3 regions of the Streptomyces sp. NBC_01012 genome follow, and region 3 is predicted to be linked to each of the others. Evidence: riboswitches for the same ligand, from Rfam matches in the RefSeq annotation. Region 3 holds a riboswitch; each other region holds the start of a gene.
The links. A riboswitch is a leader RNA that binds a small molecule or an ion and turns the genes downstream of it on or off. The one in region 3 is predicted to bind cyclic di-AMP.
Positions count from the first base shown of each region.

Region 1: linked by a shared signal. The riboswitch ahead of OG623_RS07695 (M23 family metallopeptidase) and the one ahead of OG623_RS15955 (M23 family metallopeptidase) in region 3 are both predicted to bind cyclic di-AMP.
Region 2: linked by a shared signal. The riboswitch ahead of OG623_RS20855 (transglycosylase family protein) and the one ahead of OG623_RS15955 (M23 family metallopeptidase) in region 3 are both predicted to bind cyclic di-AMP.

Region 1 is NZ_CP108688.1:1,770,504-1,776,607, reverse strand. It holds gene OG623_RS07705 (M16 family metallopeptidase) at 1-635, shown strand, start outside; gene OG623_RS07700 (M16 family metallopeptidase) at 662-2,044, shown strand; cyclic di-AMP (ydaO/yuaA leader) riboswitch at 2,235-2,436, shown strand; gene OG623_RS07695 (M23 family metallopeptidase) at 2,450-3,238, shown strand; gene OG623_RS07690 (GntR family transcriptional regulator) at 3,414-4,154, shown strand; gene OG623_RS07685 (HPr family phosphocarrier protein) at 4,325-4,606, opposite strand; gene OG623_RS07680 (GNAT family N-acetyltransferase) at 4,790-6,104, shown strand, end outside.
Region 2 is NZ_CP108688.1:4,609,406-4,615,509, reverse strand. It holds gene OG623_RS20875 (exopolyphosphatase) at 1-639, opposite strand, end outside; gene OG623_RS20870 (DUF501 domain-containing protein) at 678-1,220, opposite strand; gene OG623_RS20865 (septum formation initiator family protein) at 1,291-1,761, opposite strand; gene eno (phosphopyruvate hydratase) at 1,856-3,142, opposite strand; gene OG623_RS20855 (transglycosylase family protein) at 3,415-4,110, opposite strand; cyclic di-AMP (ydaO/yuaA leader) riboswitch at 4,111-4,280, opposite strand; gene OG623_RS20850 (transglycosylase family protein) at 4,571-5,536, opposite strand; gene OG623_RS20845 (cytochrome P450) at 5,642-6,104, opposite strand, start outside.
Region 3 is NZ_CP108688.1:3,554,016-3,560,119, forward strand. It holds gene OG623_RS15945 (PrsW family intramembrane metalloprotease) at 1-1,205, shown strand, start outside; gene OG623_RS15950 (aldo/keto reductase) at 1,311-2,255, opposite strand; gene OG623_RS15955 (M23 family metallopeptidase) at 2,519-3,562, opposite strand; cyclic di-AMP (ydaO/yuaA leader) riboswitch at 3,574-3,726, opposite strand; gene OG623_RS15960 (PP2C family protein-serine/threonine phosphatase) at 3,960-5,117, opposite strand; partial or broken gene OG623_RS15965 (TipAS antibiotic-recognition domain-containing protein) at 5,286-5,612, opposite strand; tRNA gene OG623_RS15970 (tRNA-Met) at 5,574-5,647, opposite strand; gene OG623_RS15975 (hypothetical protein) at 6,041-6,104, shown strand, end outside.

The sequences.
Region 1 (6,104 bases), 1.8 Mb from region 3:
GCACCCTGCCGGGCACCATCGGCGAACAGCTGCGCGAAGTGGTCCAGGAGGAGGTTCCCGCGCGTGCGCTGATGGCCGCCTACCGGCTTCCGCACGACGGCACGCGCGAGTGCGACGCCGCTGACCTGGCGCTGACGGTGCTGGGTGGCGGCGAGTCGTCCCGCCTGCACAACCGGCTGGTGCGCCGCGACCGTACGGCGGTGGCCGCGGGGTTCGGGCTGCTCAGGCTGGCCGGCGCGCCCTCGCTCGGCTGGCTGGACGTCAAGACGTCCGGGGGCGTCGAGGTGCCGCAGATCGAGGCGGCCGTCGACGAGGAGCTGAACCGCTTCGCCGAAGAGGGCCCCACGCCCGAGGAGATGGAGCGCGCCCAGGCGCAGCTGGAGCGCGAGTGGCTGGACCGTCTCGGCACGGTCGCCGGCCGCGCGGACGAACTCTGCCGGTACGCCGTCCTGTTCGGCGACCCGCAGCTCGCCCTGACCGCGGTGGGCCGGGTGCTCGACGTGACGGCCGACGAGGTCAAGGCCGCCGCCAGGGCACACCTGCGCCCCGACAACCGTGCGGTCCTGGTCTACGAGCCGGTCGAACCGGCCGATGAGACAGAGGGCACCGACGCGCCCGAAGGGGCCGACAAGTGACCGACGCCGCCGTGACTGGAGTAGCGATGGAGTACCACCCGCAGCCGACCGCAGGCGAGGCCAGGCCCTGGGCCTTCCCCGCGCCCGAGCGCGGCGCCCTGCCCAACGGGCTGACCGTGCTGCGCTGTCACCGTCCCGGCCAGCAGGTCGTCGCCGTGGAGATCTTCCTCGACGCCCCGCTGGACGCCGAGCCCGACGGCCTCGACGGAGTGGCCACGATCATGGCGCGCGCGCTGTCCGAGGGCACGGACAAGCACTCCGCGGAGGAGTTCGCCGCCGAACTCGAGCGGTGCGGCGCCACGCTCGACGCACACGCCGACCACCCGGGCGTCCGCGTCTCCCTCGAGGTCCCGGTCTCCCGGCTGACCAAGGCACTCGGCCTGGTCGCCGAGGCCCTGCGGGCCCCCGCCTTCGCGGAGAGCGAGGTCGAGCGTCTGGTGGGCAACCGCCTCGACGAGATCCCGCACGAGCAGGCCAACCCGGCCCGGCGGGCCGCCAAGCAGCTCTCCAAGGAGCTCTTCCCCGCCACGGCGCGGATGTCGCGTCCGCGTCTGGGCACGGAGGAGACGGTCGGGCGGATCGACGCCGCGGCCGTACGCGCCTTCTACGACGCCCATGTGCGTCCGTCCACGGCGACGGCGGTCGTCGTCGGTGACCTCACCGGGGTCGACCTGGACGCGCTGCTCGCCGAGACCCTCGGTGACTGGTCGGGCAACGCGGGCCAGGCCAGGCCCGTGCCTCCGATCACCGCGGACGACACCGGCCGTGTGGTCATCGTGGACCGCCCAGGAGCCGTCCAGACGCAGCTGCTGATCGGCCGTATCGGCGCGGACCGGCACGACAGCGTGTGGCCGGCCCAGGTGCTCGGCACGTACTGCCTGGGAGGCACCCTCACCTCCCGGCTCGACCGCGTGCTGCGTGAGGAGAAGGGCTACACCTACGGTGTCCGGGCCTTCGGGCAGGTGCTGCGCTCGACGGCGCCCGGCTCCTCGTCCGGGACCACGGGCGCGGCGATGCTCGCGATCAGCGGCTCCGTCGACACGGAGTCCACCGGGCCCGCGCTCGACGACCTCTGGAAGGTCCTGCGCACCCTGGCGGCCGAGGGACTCACCGACGCCGAGCGTGAGACGGCCGTGCAGAACCTCGTGGGCGTCGCCCCGCTGAAGTACGAGACGGCGGCCTCCGTCGCAAGCACCCTGGCCGACCAGGTGGAGCAGCACCTCCCGGACGACTACCAGGCCGAGCTGTACGCACGCCTGGCCGGCACCGGCACGGTCGAGGCGACCGCCGCCGTGGTCAACGCCTTCCCGGTCGACCGGCTGGTCACCGTCCTGGTCGGGGACGCCGCGCAGATCGCCGAGCCCGTGAAGGCACTCGGCATCGGCGAGGTGTCGGTCGTCAGCGGCTGACGGAACAGGACATGCAGGACCCCGGCGGGTGGTTTCCGCCGGGGTCCTGTTGTTTGTCCGATGTGCAGAGAAATGCCGTTTTCATCCTGTGTGATGTGCGACAAAAGGCCCTTTTCGTTTGGCGGCGTGAAGCGGCCCGCTCTAGCGTCGGCCCGGCTGTCCGCCGGACGAATGCCGCATCCGCGGCGCCGGGCAGCCATCGCCGAGTCCCCGTCAGGCGCGAGCCTGGGGAGCCGGGGACCCATGAAGTCCCTGGGGTTAATCGGATCTCTGCGCCTCGTCGGAGGCCTGGAGGCCCGTAGGAGACCTTCCTGCTCCGAACCCTCCCCCAGTGCCTGAACGGCCTGGGGTTACCCCCACCGCTAACCCGGTAGGCGAGAAGGAAGGAAAGGACCCAGCCCCTCCATGGCGTTCATCCGTGCCACCGGGAAGCACCGTGCCCCGAGCCGCCTGACGCGCAGGAGCGCCAAGGTCGCCGGCGTCGCCGCCCTGGCCACCACCGGCGTCATCGGCGCCACCGCCTCCCCGGCTCTCGCGGCCGACTCCCAGGCCGTCACCGGTACCGGTCTGACCCAGACCGCCGCCCTCGACGCCACCCTCGCCGACCAGATCGCCGCCCAGGCGAAGGTCCAGCAACACCAGGCCGACGTCGCCGCGAAGGCCGCCGCCGAAGCGAAGGCCAAGGCCAAGGCCAAGGCGGAGGCCAGGCGCAAGGCCGAGGCCCGCGCCAAGGAGGTCGCCGAGGAGAAGGCGCGCGCCGCCCGCGCCGCCGAGCGTGCCCGGCGGGGCGCCTTCCACCTGCCGGTCGCCGGCTCGCACGTCACCACCGGATACAAGTCGGGCGGCGCGCTCTGGTCCTCCGGCACGCACTCCGGCGTGGACTTCCAGGCCGCGTCCGGCACCTCCGTGGTCGCCGTCGGCGCCGGCACGGTCGTCGAGGCCGGCTGGGGCGGCGCGTACGGCAACAACATCGTGCTCAAGATGAAGGACGGCACGTACACCCAGTACGGCCACCTCTCCTCGATCGGCGTCTTCGTCGGTCAGAGCATCGGCTCGGGCGAGCAGATCGGCCTCTCCGGCTCGACCGGCAACTCCACCGGGCCGCACCTGCACTTCGAGGCCAGGACCACCCCCGCCTACGGCTCGGACATGGACCCCGTCGCCTACCTCCGCGCCCACGGCGTCCAGGTCTGACCCCACCCCGCCCCTCCTCACGGGGCGCGTGCCGCACTCGTCGCCGAGTGTCTCGACGGCCAAAAGATATCCATGGATTCCACCCCGCCATCGGAAATTCTGGCTGATTGCAATAGAGTCACAGAACAGGCGTCGATCGGCCGCGTTTCGCGGTGATTAAGGCGGAGGTTCGGACATGCGTATTCCCGCGCATTCGGTATGCACGGCAATCCGTGACGACATCGTCTCCGGTGTCTTCGAACGGGGCAGCCGCCTCACCGAAGAGGTGCTCGCGCGTCGCTACGGCGTCTCGCGTGTGCCCGTGCGCGAGGCGCTGCGCACCCTGGAGTCCGAGGGGTTCGTCGTCACCCGCAGGCACGCCGGCGCCTGTGTCGCCGAGCCGACCGGGCAGGAGGCCGCCGACCTCCTGGAGATCCGCATGCTCCTGGAACCCCTCGGCGCCGCACGCGCGGCCCAGCGCCGCACCGAGGCGCATCTCAAGGTGCTCCGCGGCCTGGTCAAGCTGGGGCAGGAGCGCGTACGCCGGGGGGAGGGCGAGGACCTGCGCGCCCTGGGCGGCTGGTTCCACGAGACGCTGGCGCAGGCCTCGGGAAGCCCCGCGCTCATCGCGCTGCTCACCCAGCTCCGGCACAAGATCGCCTGGATGTACGCCGTCGAGCAGCCGCCGGCCCCCGCGGACTCCTGGGCCGAGCACGGCGCCCTCGTCGACGCGGTGGCGCGCCGTGACGCGGAGCGGGCCAGGGCGCTCGCCGTCCAGCACGCGGAGCGGGCCACCGCGGCGCATCGGCTGCGGCGTACGCCGGGGCAGGCGACGGGCGCGCGGACGGCCGGGCAGGCGACGGGCGTGCGGACTGCGCGTGCGGCCGGGGTGAGGACTTCGCAACACCCCGTCAACATCGCAGGATCCCGCCATTAACAAAAGCGCCGTATACAAAGAGAGTAATTATCGCAGGGCTTTCTTTCTGCTGCCCTGATCCATGTTTTAACGAGCGCTGTGTGCGTTGTCGTGGAATACAGAAAGGCCGCGGCTCCCGGTGGGGTGCCGCGGCCTTTCCGCAGAAAAACTCCGCTTCGAAGCGACCGGAGTCAGACGGTCTCCGGGAGCTCCTCGAGCCCCTCGGCGACCAGCTTCGCCAGGCGGTCGAGGGCGGCCTCGGCGTTGTCCGCCTCGGACGCGAGCACGATCTCCTCGCCACCCTGGGCACCCAGGCCGAGCACCGCGAGCATGGAGGCGGCGTTCACCGGGTTGCCGTCGGCCTTGGCGATCGTCACGGGGACGCCGGAGGCCGTGGCGGCACGGACGAAGATGGAAGCGGGGCGGGCGTGCAGGCCCTCGGCCCAACCGACGTTGACGCGGCGCTCAGCCATGGTTCTGCCCTTCACGAATCTATGGGTTGTCTAGACCAGTCTCTCATGCAGTGCGTACTGCTGTGCCCGCGACCGTCCGCCGTGCCCGCCACCGTCGTCGGCCGCTCACCGCCCGTCGGCACCCTCAGCGTGCCCCTGCCGAGGTCTCGCCGCGACCGGTGCCCCGGGTCGTAGTCTTGGCCCATGGAGCCCACTCCGGAGCAGAGTCCGCCTCACGTGTATCCCGACCACTGGGAGGCGGACGTGGTGCTCCGCGACGGCGGCACCGCGCGCATCAGGCCGATCACCACGGACGATGCCGAACGGCTGGTCAGCTTCTACGAGCAGGTGTCCGACGAGTCGAAGTACTACCGCTTCTTCGCCCCGTACCCGCGTCTGTCCGCCCGGGACGTGCACCGCTTCACCCATCACGACTACGTCGACCGGGTGGGACTTGCCGTCACGGTCGGCGGCGAGTTCATCGCCACCGTCCGCTACGACCGGATCGACACGCAGGGCAGGCCCGCCTCCGCCCCGGCGGACGAGGCCGAGGTCGCCTTCCTCGTGCAGGATGCCCATCAGGGCCGTGGAGTGGCGTCCGCCCTTCTCGAACACATCGCGGCGGTGGCACGGGAGCGGGGCATCCGTCGCTTCGCCGCAGAGGTGCTGCCCGCCAACAACAAGATGATCAAGGTGTTCCGGGATGCGGGGTTCACCCAGCAGCGCAGCTTCGAGGACGGCTCCGTCCACCTCACCCTCGACCTGGAACCCACGGCCAAGTCCCTCGCCGTCCAGCGCGCCCGTGAACAGCGGGCCGAAGCGCGGTCCGTCCAGCGGCTGCTGGCCCCCGGGTCCGTCGCGGTCGTCGGCGTCGGCCGGGCGCCCGGCGGAGTGGGCCGGACCGTGCTGCGCAACCTCCTCGGCTCCGGCTTCACCGGACACGCGTACGCGGTGAACACGTCGTTCGCCCCGGACACCGGCGCGGTCGAAGGGGCGCCCGCCCACCGCTCCGTGGGCGAGATCGGCGAGCAGGTCGACCTCGCGGTCGTCGCCGTCCCCGCCGACCGGGTACCCGAGGTCGTCGCCGACTGCGGGGAACACGGGGTCCAGGGCCTGGTCGTGCTGTCCGCCGGCTACGCGGAGCGCGGCGCCGAAGGCAGGGAACGGCAGCGGGAGCTGGTCCGTCAGGCGCGCTCGTACGGCATGCGGATCATCGGCCCGAACGCCTTCGGCATCATCAACACCTCCGAGGCGGTCCGCCTCAACGCCTCCCTCGCCCCCGAGTCGCCCGAGGCAGGCCGCATCGGGCTCTTCACCCAGTCGGGCGCCATCGGGATCGCCCTCCTGTCGGGCCTGCACCGCAGGGGTGCGGGGCTGTCGTCGTTCATCTCCGCGGGCAACCGTGCCGATGTCTCCGGCAACGACTTCCTGCAGTACTGGTACGAGGACCAGGACACCGATGTCGCCCTGCTGTACCTCGAATCACTCGGCAATCCGCGCAAGTTCACCCGGCTCGCCC
Region 2 (6,104 bases), 1.1 Mb from region 3:
CGTCGCCGCCGACGAGATCGGCACACTCTCCTCGGCCAGATCCAGGGCGGCACCGATGTCCGCACGGATCGCGGCGATCCGGTCGGGCGTGGGCGGGTCCACCACGGCCCCGTCCACGACGAGGTGACGCTCGGTCATGCGTACACAGCCGATGTCCACGGAGCGGGCCGCGAGGACCCGGTCGTCACCGACGACGAACTCCGTTGAGCCCCCGCCGATGTCCACGACGAGATACGGCTTCTCCAGGTGGTCCGCGCCCACCAGTTCCTTCGTCGCGCCGTCGAAGGAGAGCTGCGCCTCCTGGTCGCCCGTGACGACCTCGGGTTCGACGCCCAGGACGTCCAGGACGCCGCGGACGAACGTGTCGCTGTTCTCCGCGTCGCGGGAGGCGGACGTGGCCACGAAGCGGATCCGCTCGGCACCGAGCTCCTCGATCCGTGCCGCGTACTCACGGCAGGCCTCCAGGGTGCGCTCGATCGCCTCGGGGGCCAGCCGGCCCGTCCGGTCGACGCCCTGGCCGAGCCGGACGATCCGCATCCGCCGGTCGAGCTCGTCGAACTCCCCGGTCGCGGGGTCCACGTCGGCGACGAGCAGACGGATGGAGTTGGTACCGCAGTCGATGGCGGCAACGCGGGTCATGGGACTCCTGTGAGTTGTACGTGTACCGCGCGGGCGGGTCAGGACGCGTCGGGCTCGGCGCCGGAGCCGCACGGATTGACGCAGGGGCCCTTCGCCCACCACTGCGGCAGCATCGCGATGGCCTCGTCGCCCAGCGGGTTGACCCCGGGCCCCGCCGCCAGCGAGTGGCCGACCAGGACGTGCAGGCACTTCACACGGTCCGGCATGCCGCCGGCGCTCGGGAAGCCCGCCAGGACCTCGATGGCGTCACGGCGCGCGATGTAGTCCTCGTGCGCGGCACGGTAGGCGGCGGCCAGCTCCGGGTCCGTCGTGAGGCGCTCGGTCATCTCCTTCATGACGCCGTTGGCCTCCAGCGTGCCGATCGCGGACGCGGCACGCGGGCACGTCAGGTAGTACGTCGTCGGGAACGGCGTGCCGTCCTCCAGACGGGGCTGCGTCTCGACCACGTCCGGGTTACCGCAGGGGCAGCGGTGCGCGATGGCGCGCAGACCGCGCGGCGGCCGGCCGAGCTGGAGCTCGAACGCGGCGATGTCCTCGGCGGTCGGCTCGGTGGATTCGGTCTGCGGAGGGGGCGTGTCCATGCCTGCCTTGAATGTCATCGGTCGGACTGTATGAATCGGTACGGGGTCGGGACCCGGCGCGGGCACGGGGTCATTCACGGTCCGCGCTGTCCACGCCGTCCCAGAGGTTCGAGTGCCAGGGCCGGTCCGTGGCCCCCGGCTCACCCTTACGCGCCTCTGCGGCGTCCGGGTCGACCACCGTATATCCGGTCTCGCCGGGCAGCACGTAGTGCAGATGCTGGCGAGCGAGACGCCGGATGTACGCGTCGTCCTTGAGCCGCGCCTTCTCGTCGCGCAGCTCCTCGGTCCGCTCGTGCGCCTGCCGGGAGAGCCTCTCCTGGTCCGCGATCTGGTCGCGCTGGGAGATGTACTGCCGCATGGGGTACGCGAGGGCGACCACCAGGGAGCAGACGATCAGCGCCAGGAACGCCGCACGCCCGGTGAGCCTGGAGCGCCGGGCCTGACGGCGGCTCTGGGACCGGTAGACACGGGCCGCCGTCTGCTCACCGAGCAGTCGCAGCCTGGTCGCGGTGGAGAACCGGTCGCGGTCCTTCCCGGCCATGTCTCACGCCTCCCCGTTACGCACGTCCGTCCCCGCACACGGTACGGGACCGGATGCGGGGACGGACGGAGGCTGGTGCTCCGGACTCGGGCCGTCAGCCCTCGTAGCGGAACCGCGGGAACGCCGAACGACCGGCGTACACCGCTGCGTCGTCGAGGATCTCCTCGATACGCAGCAGCTGGTTGTACTTGGCGACGCGGTCCGAGCGGGCCGGGGCGCCGGTCTTGATCTGGCCGCAGTTCACGGCGACGGCGAGGTCGGCGATGGTGACGTCCTCGGTCTCACCGGAGCGGTGGGACATCATGCACTTGAAGCCGTTGCGCTGGGCCAGCTCGACGGCGTCCAGGGTCTCGGTCAGCGAACCGATCTGGTTGACCTTCACGAGCAGGGCGTTGGCCGAGCCCTCCTCGATGCCGCGCGACAGGCGCTCGGGGTTGGTGACGAACAGGTCGTCACCGACGATCTGCACCTGGGAGCCCAGCCGGTCGGTGATGACCTTCCAGCCGGCCCAGTCGTCCTCGTACAGCGGGTCCTCGATGGAGACCAGCGGGTACGCGGAGACGAGCTCCTCGTAGTACTCGGTCATCTCGGCGGCCGAGCGGGACTTGCCCTCGAACTCGTAGACGCCGTCCTTGTAGAACTCCGACGCGGCGACGTCGAGCGCGAGCGCGATGTCGCGGCCCGGGACGTAACCGGCCTCCTTGACGGCCTCGAGGATGAGGTCGAGGGCGGCGCGGTTCGACTCGAGGTTCGGGGCGAAGCCGCCCTCGTCACCGAGACCGGTGGACAGGCCCTTGGTCTTCAGGACCTTCTTCAGCGTGTGGTAGACCTCCGCGCCCCAGCGCAGGGCCTCGGAGAAGGACTCGGCGCCGATCGGCGCGATCATGAACTCCTGGATGTCCACGTTGGAGTCGGCGTGCGAGCCGCCGTTCAGGATGTTCATCATCGGAACGGGCAGCAGGTGCGCGTTCGGGCCGCCGAGGTAGCGGAACAGCGGGAGGTCGGACGCCTCGGACGCGGCGTGCGCCACGGCCAGCGAGACACCGAGGATGGCGTTGGCGCCGAGGGAGCCCTTGTTCTCGGTCGCGTCCAGGTCGAACATCGCCTGGTCGATGAGACGCTGCTCGGTGGCGTCATAGCCGACGAGCTCCGGGCCGATCTGCTCGATCACGGCGAGGACGGCCTTCTCGACGCCCTTGCCCTGGTAGCGGTTGGGGTCACCGTCGCGAAGCTCAATGGCCTCGAACGCACCGGTGGAGGCGCCGGACGGAACAGCAGCACGTCCCGTGCTGCCGTCGTCGAGGCCAACCTCGACCTCGACCGTGGGGTTACCCCGGGAGTCGAGGATTTCCCTGGCTACGACGACGTCGATGGACGGCACGAGGCATCTCCTTCTGGGATCTGACACTGGTTGTGCAGGGTCACTGTGGCCTTGCGCCACGAGCCTAACCGGCTCATGGCGCTCCGTCGGCCGTGCGCCCGTCTCCTGGGACGAAAAAGGACCCAAGGATCCACATTTCGGGCAAAGCTCAAAAAATTCTACGGCGAGCGACCGTCGGCCCGGCGTGCGGGGGGTCAGCACGCCGGGCCGGGTCTCCGGGGCAGGAGGAGCACCCCGGGCTGTTTCCGGCTCCTTCAGATGGAGCCGCTCGCCTACTTCAGGTGGAGCTGCTGCCCCGGGAAGATCAGGTCGGCGTCGTCGACGATGTCGTCGTTCAGCTTGAAGAGCTTCTCCCAGCCGCCGTCGACCTTCTTCGCTTCGGCGATCTTGCTCAGGGTGTCGCCGGCCTTCACCTTGTACTCGCCGTCACCCTTCTCGACCTTGTCGCCGGTCGGCGTGGTGACGGTCTTCTCGGGCGCGGTGCGCTTCTCGCTGCGCGTGGTGGGCTGCTCGGTCGTGCGCTCCTGGGTGGCCTGCGGGTCCGTGTCGCCGTTCTTCGCGGAGGAGCCGGTGTCGACGCCCGGGTCCACACCGTCGTTCGTCAGCCCGCCGGCTCCGGCGCAGGACCAGGCACCCGGGCCCTGGATGTCGAGGAGCTTCTCGGCCGCGGCTATCTGCTGGTCCTTGGTGGCCAGGTCGGCGCGGGCGGCGTACTGCGTACCGCCGGCGGCGGCCCAGCTGGACTGCGAGAACTGCAGACCGCCGTAGTAACCGTTGCCGGTGTTGATGGACCAGTCGCCACCCGACTCGCACTGGGCGACGGCGTCCCAGGTGTCGACGGAAGCGGCGGAGGCGCCGGTCGCGCCCATCAGCGGGACGGCGACAGCGGCACCGGCGACACCGGCCAGGGTGGCGACACGGACGGCCTTGGACGGGCGGCGGTGCTTGCCCTTGCTGGAAAGCAGCATGGTTCTCCTCACCGACGCCTACGAGGTGAGCTGTCGGGTTCGGGCTGTGAGTGTGCCCGGTCGCCCTACTCGCGGACGACTTCACCCCTAGCCGCACTCCGCCCGTCCTCCGACGGCCGAGTCCGGCGCTTACCTGGGTCCCCCGCTCCTGCCTACGGCGCTTTACGCGTCGGTTCCCTTCGGCCGACGGCAGGATTCGGCGTGACGGTCGAAGGTGCCCGCGGTGCGAGCGGCTCCGACCGTAAACACACGCAACCCTCACATTCAAAGATGGACATAACGACCAATCAGCCCGTACCGGTCCGGCCAGGCGGATCATTTTCGCAGGTCGGAGCCGAAATGGACGGACCGGACGGACCGGGCGCACCGGTTGAAGCAAAGAGACCCATGTCTCACTTACGCATAAGTGGACATAGGTCTCTGAACTACCCCTGGTTTCGGGGTGTTTTCCCGCTTTTGATCAGTTGAGGCCGAGGAGGTCCAGGCTCTGTCCCGGAAGGATCAGGTCCGGGTCCGAGCCCAGCTCGTCCTTGTTGGCCTCGTAGAGCGCCGTCCAGCCGCCGGAGAGGTCCTGCGCCTCGGCGATGGCCCACAGGTTGTCGCCCTCGCGGACGGTGTACGTCCCCTCGGCGTCCTGACGCGCGTCGGACTCGCCGCGCGAGGCGTGCCGGCCGGACTCCCGCCCGTCGCCCCGCTCCGCGCCCGCCTCGGGCGCCGGGGTGCCGCGGTGCTTGCCGGCCTTCGCCCCGTCGCCCTTCGAGGCGCCGGAGGAGCCGGTGGCCCCGGGGGACGGGGTCGCGGACGCCGAGGCGCCCGCTCCGTCACCCTTGTCCGAGCCGCTGTCCTCGTCCGTCGCGTCGCCGGAAGCGTCCTTGCCCGCCTCGTCCTTCGCGTCGGAGCTGTCCGAGTCGCCGGAACCGCCCTTCTCGTCCGACGGATCCGCGGATTCCGCCGGGTCCGTCGCCTCGGACGAGGGGGTTTCGGACGGGGTCGCCGTGTCCGAGGGGTCGGCGGAGGCCTCGTCGCCCGGGTCCACGCCCGGCAGCGCCCCGTCCAGGGCGAGCCCGGAGATCACCGCGCAGCTGGCCCACGCCTGCGGGCCCTTGTCCTCCAGCACCTTCTCGGCGACCGCGATCTGCTGCGAGCGGCTGGCGAGGTCGGCGCGGCGCGCGTACTCCCCACCGCCGTAGTCCGACCAGGTGTCCTGCGTGAACTGCAGACCGCCGTAGCGGCCGTTGCCGAGGTCGGCACTCCACACGCCGCCGCTCTCGCATTCGGCGACCCGGTCCCAGGTCGACGCGTCAGCGGCCTGAGCGCCACCGGCGCTGAGGAGCGGGATGGCAATCGCCGACCCTGTGACGCCTGCGGCGACGACGATGGCGGGTGCCTGGCGAGGGCGGCGGTGTCTGCCGGTCGCGGAGCCCATGGGATTGCCTTCCGTGTGACTGACATGTGACGGGTGAGTCGAACCGTGAACCTAGCCGTACTCGAACGTGTGTCACAAGTCGATGCAGCGGAGATCACGCCGAAGTCACAGAGTTGACCGATTGTCACCTTTCTCGATCCGATCCCCGGGAGCGAACTCGACGGGAAGTGTGCGCAGTCCACGCATGATGAGCCCGCCGCGCCAGCGCAAATCGGCAGGTTCCGCAGCGAGCCGCAGGTCGGGGAGGCGTCCGAGCAGCGTCGCCAGGGCTGCCTGCCCCTCCAGCCGGGCCAGCGGCGCCCCCAGGCAGTAGTGGATGCCGTGCCCGTATCCGAGGTGCTGATTGTCACTCCGCGCAAGGTCCAGGGTGTCCGCATCCTGGAATCGCTCCGGGTCCCGGTCGGCGGCGGCCAGCACCACGAGGACGGGGTCCCCGGCCGCGATGTCCTGCCCTCCCAGCGTCACGGGTTCGGTGGCGTAACGCCAGGTCGCGAGCTCCACCGGACCGTCGTAGCGCAGCAGCTCCTCGATGCCGGTGGCGAGCAGCCCGGTCTCCCCCGCGGCCAGC
Region 3 (6,104 bases):
TGGGGCTCGCCGTGCTGCCCGTGCCGCTGCTGATGGCGGCGTTCCGCTGGCTCGACCGGGTCGATCCAGGACCGTGGCGGAATCTGCTGTTCGCGTTCTCCTGGGGGGCGTGCGCCGCCGCGCTCGTGGCGATCATCGCCAACTCCTTCGCGACCCGGTGGATAGCGACGGCCACCGCCGATCCCGGGAGCGCCGACACCCTCGGGGCCACGGTCGTCGCGCCGGTCGTCGAGGAGAGCGCGAAGGCCATCGCGGTTCTGCTGATCTTCCTCTTCCGCAGACGGCAGTTCGGCGGGATCGTCGACGGCATCGTGGTCGCCGGTTTCACCGCGACCGGCTTCGCCTTCACCGAGAACATCCTCTATCTGGGCAACGCTTTCGGCGAGGACCAGCAGCTCGGCACCACGGGCCTCGTCTCCGTCACGGCGGGGACGTTCTTCGTCCGCGTGGTGATGTCGCCGTTCGCGCACCCCTTGTTCACGGTGCTCTCCGGCATCGGCTTCGGCATCGCCGCGCTCGGCGGCGCGCGTCACCGGGTGCGCCGTGTCCTCGTGCCCCTGCTCGGACTCGTCCTCGCCATGGGCATGCACGCCCTGTGGAACGGCTCGTCGTCGTTCGGACCGTACGGCTTCTACGCGGTGTACGGGGCGTTCATGGTGCCGTGCTTCGGGCTGGTGACCTGGCTGGCGATCTGGGCGCGCCGCCGGGAGCTGCGCACGCTCTCCACCGAGCTGCCGGTGTACGCGGCAGCCGGCTGGCTGGCCCCTGAGGAGCCGCTCGCGCTGGCCTCGATGAGGGCGCGGGGCATGGCCCGCGACATGGCCAGGCACTGGAACAGCCACCCGGACCGTGCCCGGGGCAGGGCCGCGGCCCGCGCCGTCGCTGAGTACGAGTCGTTCGCGACGTCCCTGGCCATGCTGCGCCGGAGGGCCCGCCGTGACGGTGCGGGAGAGGACTTCGCCCTCCGCGAGCAGGAGTTGCTGCACCATCTGTGGCACCGCCGGGACATCGCGAGGCCGGCCCTGGCGTATGCGGCCCATGCGACGGGCCGACTGCGCCTCCACCGGCCTCCACCGCCCCCGTTCCCCCGTCAGCTCCCCTACGGCGGCCCGCCGCCGCAGCACCTCCCGGCGCCGCACCGGCACTACGGCGGGCCCAACCCGTATCTGGAGGACGGCGGGCGGCACGCAGGCCCGCCCACCTGAGACCATCCGGGCCGGGACCTGGAGGGCGTCACGGCATCCATCAGGACGTCGGAGCGTCAGCGTGCCAGGACGTCAGGGCCCTCAGGGCCTCAAGCCCCCAGCGTGTCAGGCGGACGCCTCGGTGAGCTCCGCCAGCTCCTGCTCGGTCAGCCGGAGGTCGGCCACCGCGACGAGCGCGGGCAGCTGTTCGACCGTACGCGCGGACGCGATCGGCGCGACGACGGTCGGCCGGGAGAGCAGCCACGCGAGCGCGACCGTGGCGATCTCCGCGTCGTGCTCCTGCGCGATCCTGTCGAGCGCCGCCAGCACCTTGCGTCCGCGTTCGGTCTCCAGGTGCTTGCGCGCCCCCTCCGCCCGGGCGCTCTCGACCGACGTCCCCGGCCGGTACTTGCCGGTGAGGAAGCCCGAGGCGAGCGCGAAGTAGGGGACCCCGGCAAGACCGGCGCCGGCCGCCGTGTCCTGGAGCGCGCCCTCGTAGGTGTCGCGCGAGACGAGGTTGTAGTTCGGCTGCAGGGCGACGTAACGCGCCAGGCCCTCGCGCTCGGAGAAGTCCAGGGAGGCCTGGAGCCGCTCGGGGCTGATGTTGGAGGCGGCGATCTCCCGCACGGTGCCGGCCTTCACCAGCTGGTCGAGCGCGGTGATGATCTCCTCGACAGGGACGCTCTCGTCGTCGTGGTGCGTGTAGTAGAGGTCGATGTGGTCCGTGCCGAGCCGGCGCAGCGAGGCCTCGGCCGCCGCCTTGATGTTGGTGGCCGACAGTCCCTTGAAGTCGGGGTGGCCGCTGACCTTGGTGGCGATGACGACATCGTCGCGGCGGGCACGGGCCGCCAGCCACTTGCCGATGAGCGTCTCCGACTCACCACCCTGGTTGCCGGGGATCCAGGCGCTGTACGAGTCGGCGGTGTCGATGAAGTTGCCGCCGGCCGCCGTGTACGCGTCGAGGACGGCGAAGGTCTGCCTCTCGTCGGCCGTCCAGCCGAAGACGTTGCCGCCGAGGGAGAGGGGGAAGACCTGGAGGCTCGAGGTACCGAGCGGGCGCAGAGATGTCATACCCCGCGACAACCAGTTGACCGAAGCGGCTATTCCGGATGCGCGGGCCGCACCGGGCCCGTCAGGACGCACCCGGCCCGTCAGGGCGCACCCGGCCCGTCAGGCCGACGCCTGGTCCCGTCACCCGGTCGTCGGCGCCTCACGATCCGGGCAGGCCGATCCGGGCAGGCCGACGGCCCTGACGTCGGGGGGTCGTGCGTCAGGGCCGCCGGGGTTACGGTGCGCCGGTCACCGGCGCGGTCGAGCAGGCTCTCCCGCCGAGGTCAGACCGTGAGGCCCTTGCTGCGCAGCCAGCTCATCGGGTCGATGCCGGAGCCGTCCGGGGTGTGGACCTCCAGGTGGAGGTGCGGGCCGGTCACGTTGCCCGTGGCGCCGACACGGCCGATGGTGTCGCCCGTGGTGACCTTCTGCCCGGCGGTGACGTCCATCGAGGACTGGTGGCAGTACCAGATCTCCGTGCCGTCATCGAGCTCCAGGACCGTGCGGTAGCCGTACGCGCCGGACCAGCCGGCCGACTTCACGGTGCCGCCGTGCACGGCCTTGACCGGCGTACCGGTCGGAGCCGCGAAGTCCAGCCCGGTGTGATAGCCGGACGACCACATCGAGCCGGCCTCGCCGAACGTCGAGGTGATGGTGTACGAGGAGGTCGGAATGGCGTAGCTGGCGGCGAGCTTGGCGAGGCGCTCGGCCTCTGCCTTCTTCTTCGCCGCCTCTTCGGCCGCCTTCTTCTTCGCGGCGGCCTTCGCCTCGGCCTCGCTCTGCTGCTTCGCCGCCTCGGCCGCTGCGGCCTCTTCGGCCGCCTTCTCCTGGGCGGCCCTGGCCTCCGCGTCGGCCCCGGCCTGCTGCTGCTCGGCCTGCTGGAGGATACGGGCGCGAAGCGCCTCGCCTGCGTCGGTGGCGCCCTGGTCGGCCTCGGCTGCGGTGATGCCCGCGCTGGTCAGCGGGGCTGCGGTCTCGGCGACCGCCTCCTGGTCCGCGGAGGAGTCGTGGGACATGAACGCGCCGACGCCGGGAAGGGACTTGGCGTCGGGGAGGTTGTCCACGATGGAATCGGGAAGAGAGATGGAGACCGGCGGCTTGCTCTGCGCGGTGGCCATGCCACCCGCACCGACTGCCGCGATGACGCCGACGCCGAGGACGGTGGAGCTACGGGCGAGACCTCGCTGCTTGGCCACGCGATGCCGACCGCGTACGGGACGGATGGACTCCTCGTCGGGGTTCCATTCCTCCCATGTCCTGTCCTCATCACCGAAGCTGTCGGTCCTGAAGGGTGACGGGGCCTCGGGGGCAGGCTTGTTGGACGCCACGTGGGCGCGCTCCTTTCCTTCCTTCTCGCCTACCGGGTTAGCTGACGGGTTCGGAGCAGGAAGGTCTCCTACGGGCCCCTTCGCCTCTCGCGAGACACAGGTGTCCGATTCACCCCATGTAGGTGGTTCCCCGGTTCCCTTGCGGAATTCGGCGCTGCGCGCGGTGCCACCTCTGGCGGCGGCAGGTACAACCGCGCTGCGTTATCGAACGTTAATAGACACCCGGGTCCGATTCCAAGCTGTTCCCATAGATCAGTCAGGACTCCGGCCTGGACTTTAAGGGGTCAACCGGGTGCAAACGGGCGACTTGAGTGCGCTTCATCCGCCCGACAGTTTCTGACGGTGCGTCAAATGTTATGCGGAGCGAGGTTCTTCGGCTACACACCGTCGCGACGGGTCATCCACCGTCCCGCCCCACGATCTTCACCGTCGTCCGCCGCTCCTGCTGACCGTGCGCGGGACGGCCGACCGCGAGGAGCGCCAGGTCGTCCGTCGACCTTCCCCCGGTGTGCAGCCGTACGTCGTCGGTGAGCGCGGACAGCAGTTCGTCGGGCCCGGGGAACAGCCGGCCGCGCAGCCGGGCCGCCGGGTCGTAGAAGACGCCTTTCGTGTTCCGCGCCTCGGAGAGCCCGTCGGTGAACGCCAGGAACATCGACCCGGCCGGCAGGGTCCACTCGTCCGCCCGGTCGGTCCAGGTGCCGAGCCCCATCCCGAGCGGCAGCGCGGGCGCCGACGGCGTCAGCACGTCGAGCGCCCCGTCCCCGTGCAGCACGAGGGGCTCGGGATGCCCGCGGTTGATGACCCGCAGCGTCTGGGATCCGGACGGGATCTCCGCGATGACGGCGGTGACGAACCCCTCCACCGTGTCGAAGCCTCCCCGCCGCGAGCCCTCACGCTCCAGCGCCCGCTCCAGCCGCTGGACCACCGCTTCGAGCGACAGATCCCGCTCGGCGGCCTCCCGGAACGCCCCGATCACGACGGCCACCGCGCCTACGGCGTCCAGCCCCTTGCCCCGTACGTCCCCGAGGACCAGGCGCACCCCGAACGGCGTGTCCGCGACGGCGTACAGGTCGCCGCCGACGAACTCGTCCGCCTGGGCCGCCTCGTACCGCGCCGCGACCAGCAGCCCGCCGACCCGGTCCTCGGGCCTCGGGAGCACCGCGCGCATCGCGGTCTCCGCGATGACCCTGGCCGAGGCCAGCTGCTCGTTCATACGGCGCACGACGCGGTTGATGAGAAGGGACAGCACGGAGACGGTGACCAGGGTGAAGAGGTCGGTGAGCGGCACGACCTCGCCGAGCGCGCCGGACGAGATCCGGATGACCAGCACCACGAGGGTCGCTGCCATGCCGATACGCGCGGTGCCGCCCGGCGAGAAGAAGGGGGCGGCGATCAGCGGGGCCGCGGCGAAGAGCGGTACGGCGGTGACCTCGGTCGGCGTCGCGAAGTCGAAGATCACACCGGCGCAGATCATCAGGACGGGCAGCACCCGCACGAACCGCCGGGAACGGGAGTTCCCGACCGTGCCGCCCCGCCGTTCGTCCCGCTTCCCCACCTGTTCGCTCCTGCCCGCTCCGCCCACGGGTGCGGACGGTACCGCGCCCCACCCAGGCCGGCCGGAGCCGCGCCGAACGACGCATCGCCATCGGCCAAAGGGAGGAGCGCGCCGAGCCCCGTCCCCCGGTGGTCGGTCGGAGAGCCGGCGCTGCGCGTAGAGCGTCAGTGCGTCCCGTACGAAGACGGCGGTTCCGTCCCCGTGGCGATCGTAGTTCCTCCCGAAGCGGGAATCGGCGACGTACATCTCCGCGATGCCGGTCACATGCGCCCGCGTGACCTCCATGGTCACCGACAGCCACTCGCTGTGCCGTCGCGCGCTGTCCTGCACCGCGTCGTCACCCGCCGCCAGACCGGCCGCCGCGCCCGTACGCCTCCTGGCCGTAGGCGCCGTAGCCGGACGACGGCATACGACAGAGGCCCGGATCCTCGAAAGGATCCGGGCCTCTGTCTTCAGTAGCGGGGACAGGATTTGAACCTGCGACCTCTGGGTTATGAGCCCAGCGAGCTACCGAGCTGCTCCACCCCGCGCCGTTGTGATGACAACTCTACGCCATCCGGGACGGCGCTCCGACCAATACGGTCCGCGGCCCCCGCCTCGCTCCAGGCCCGGCAGCCCTCCGACCTCGACACGACGCGCCAACTCGGCCCGCATTCCGGAAAATTGTCAGGCACATGGGCGCAAACCAGAACATCGGGCCCTCTGCGCACCGACGGCCGTCACGCCGGGCGCGCAATACCGAGGGAAAGCCGTGCTGGGAGGGTTACAGTCTGCATGCACCGCACGATGATCCGGACGCCCCCGGAGCGGCGCGGCACCGGTAGCGGCGTTTCTTCGCCCTACCGGTCGGGACCGGTCCGGCTTCTGTCGCGGCACCTCGGTCACTGGGCTCTCACCACACACCTACGTACAGGACACCCGAGATGACCGACACGTCTGCCCGCACGACCCAGCGGCGCTCCGACGGCACGTCCGCCGTCACGACCG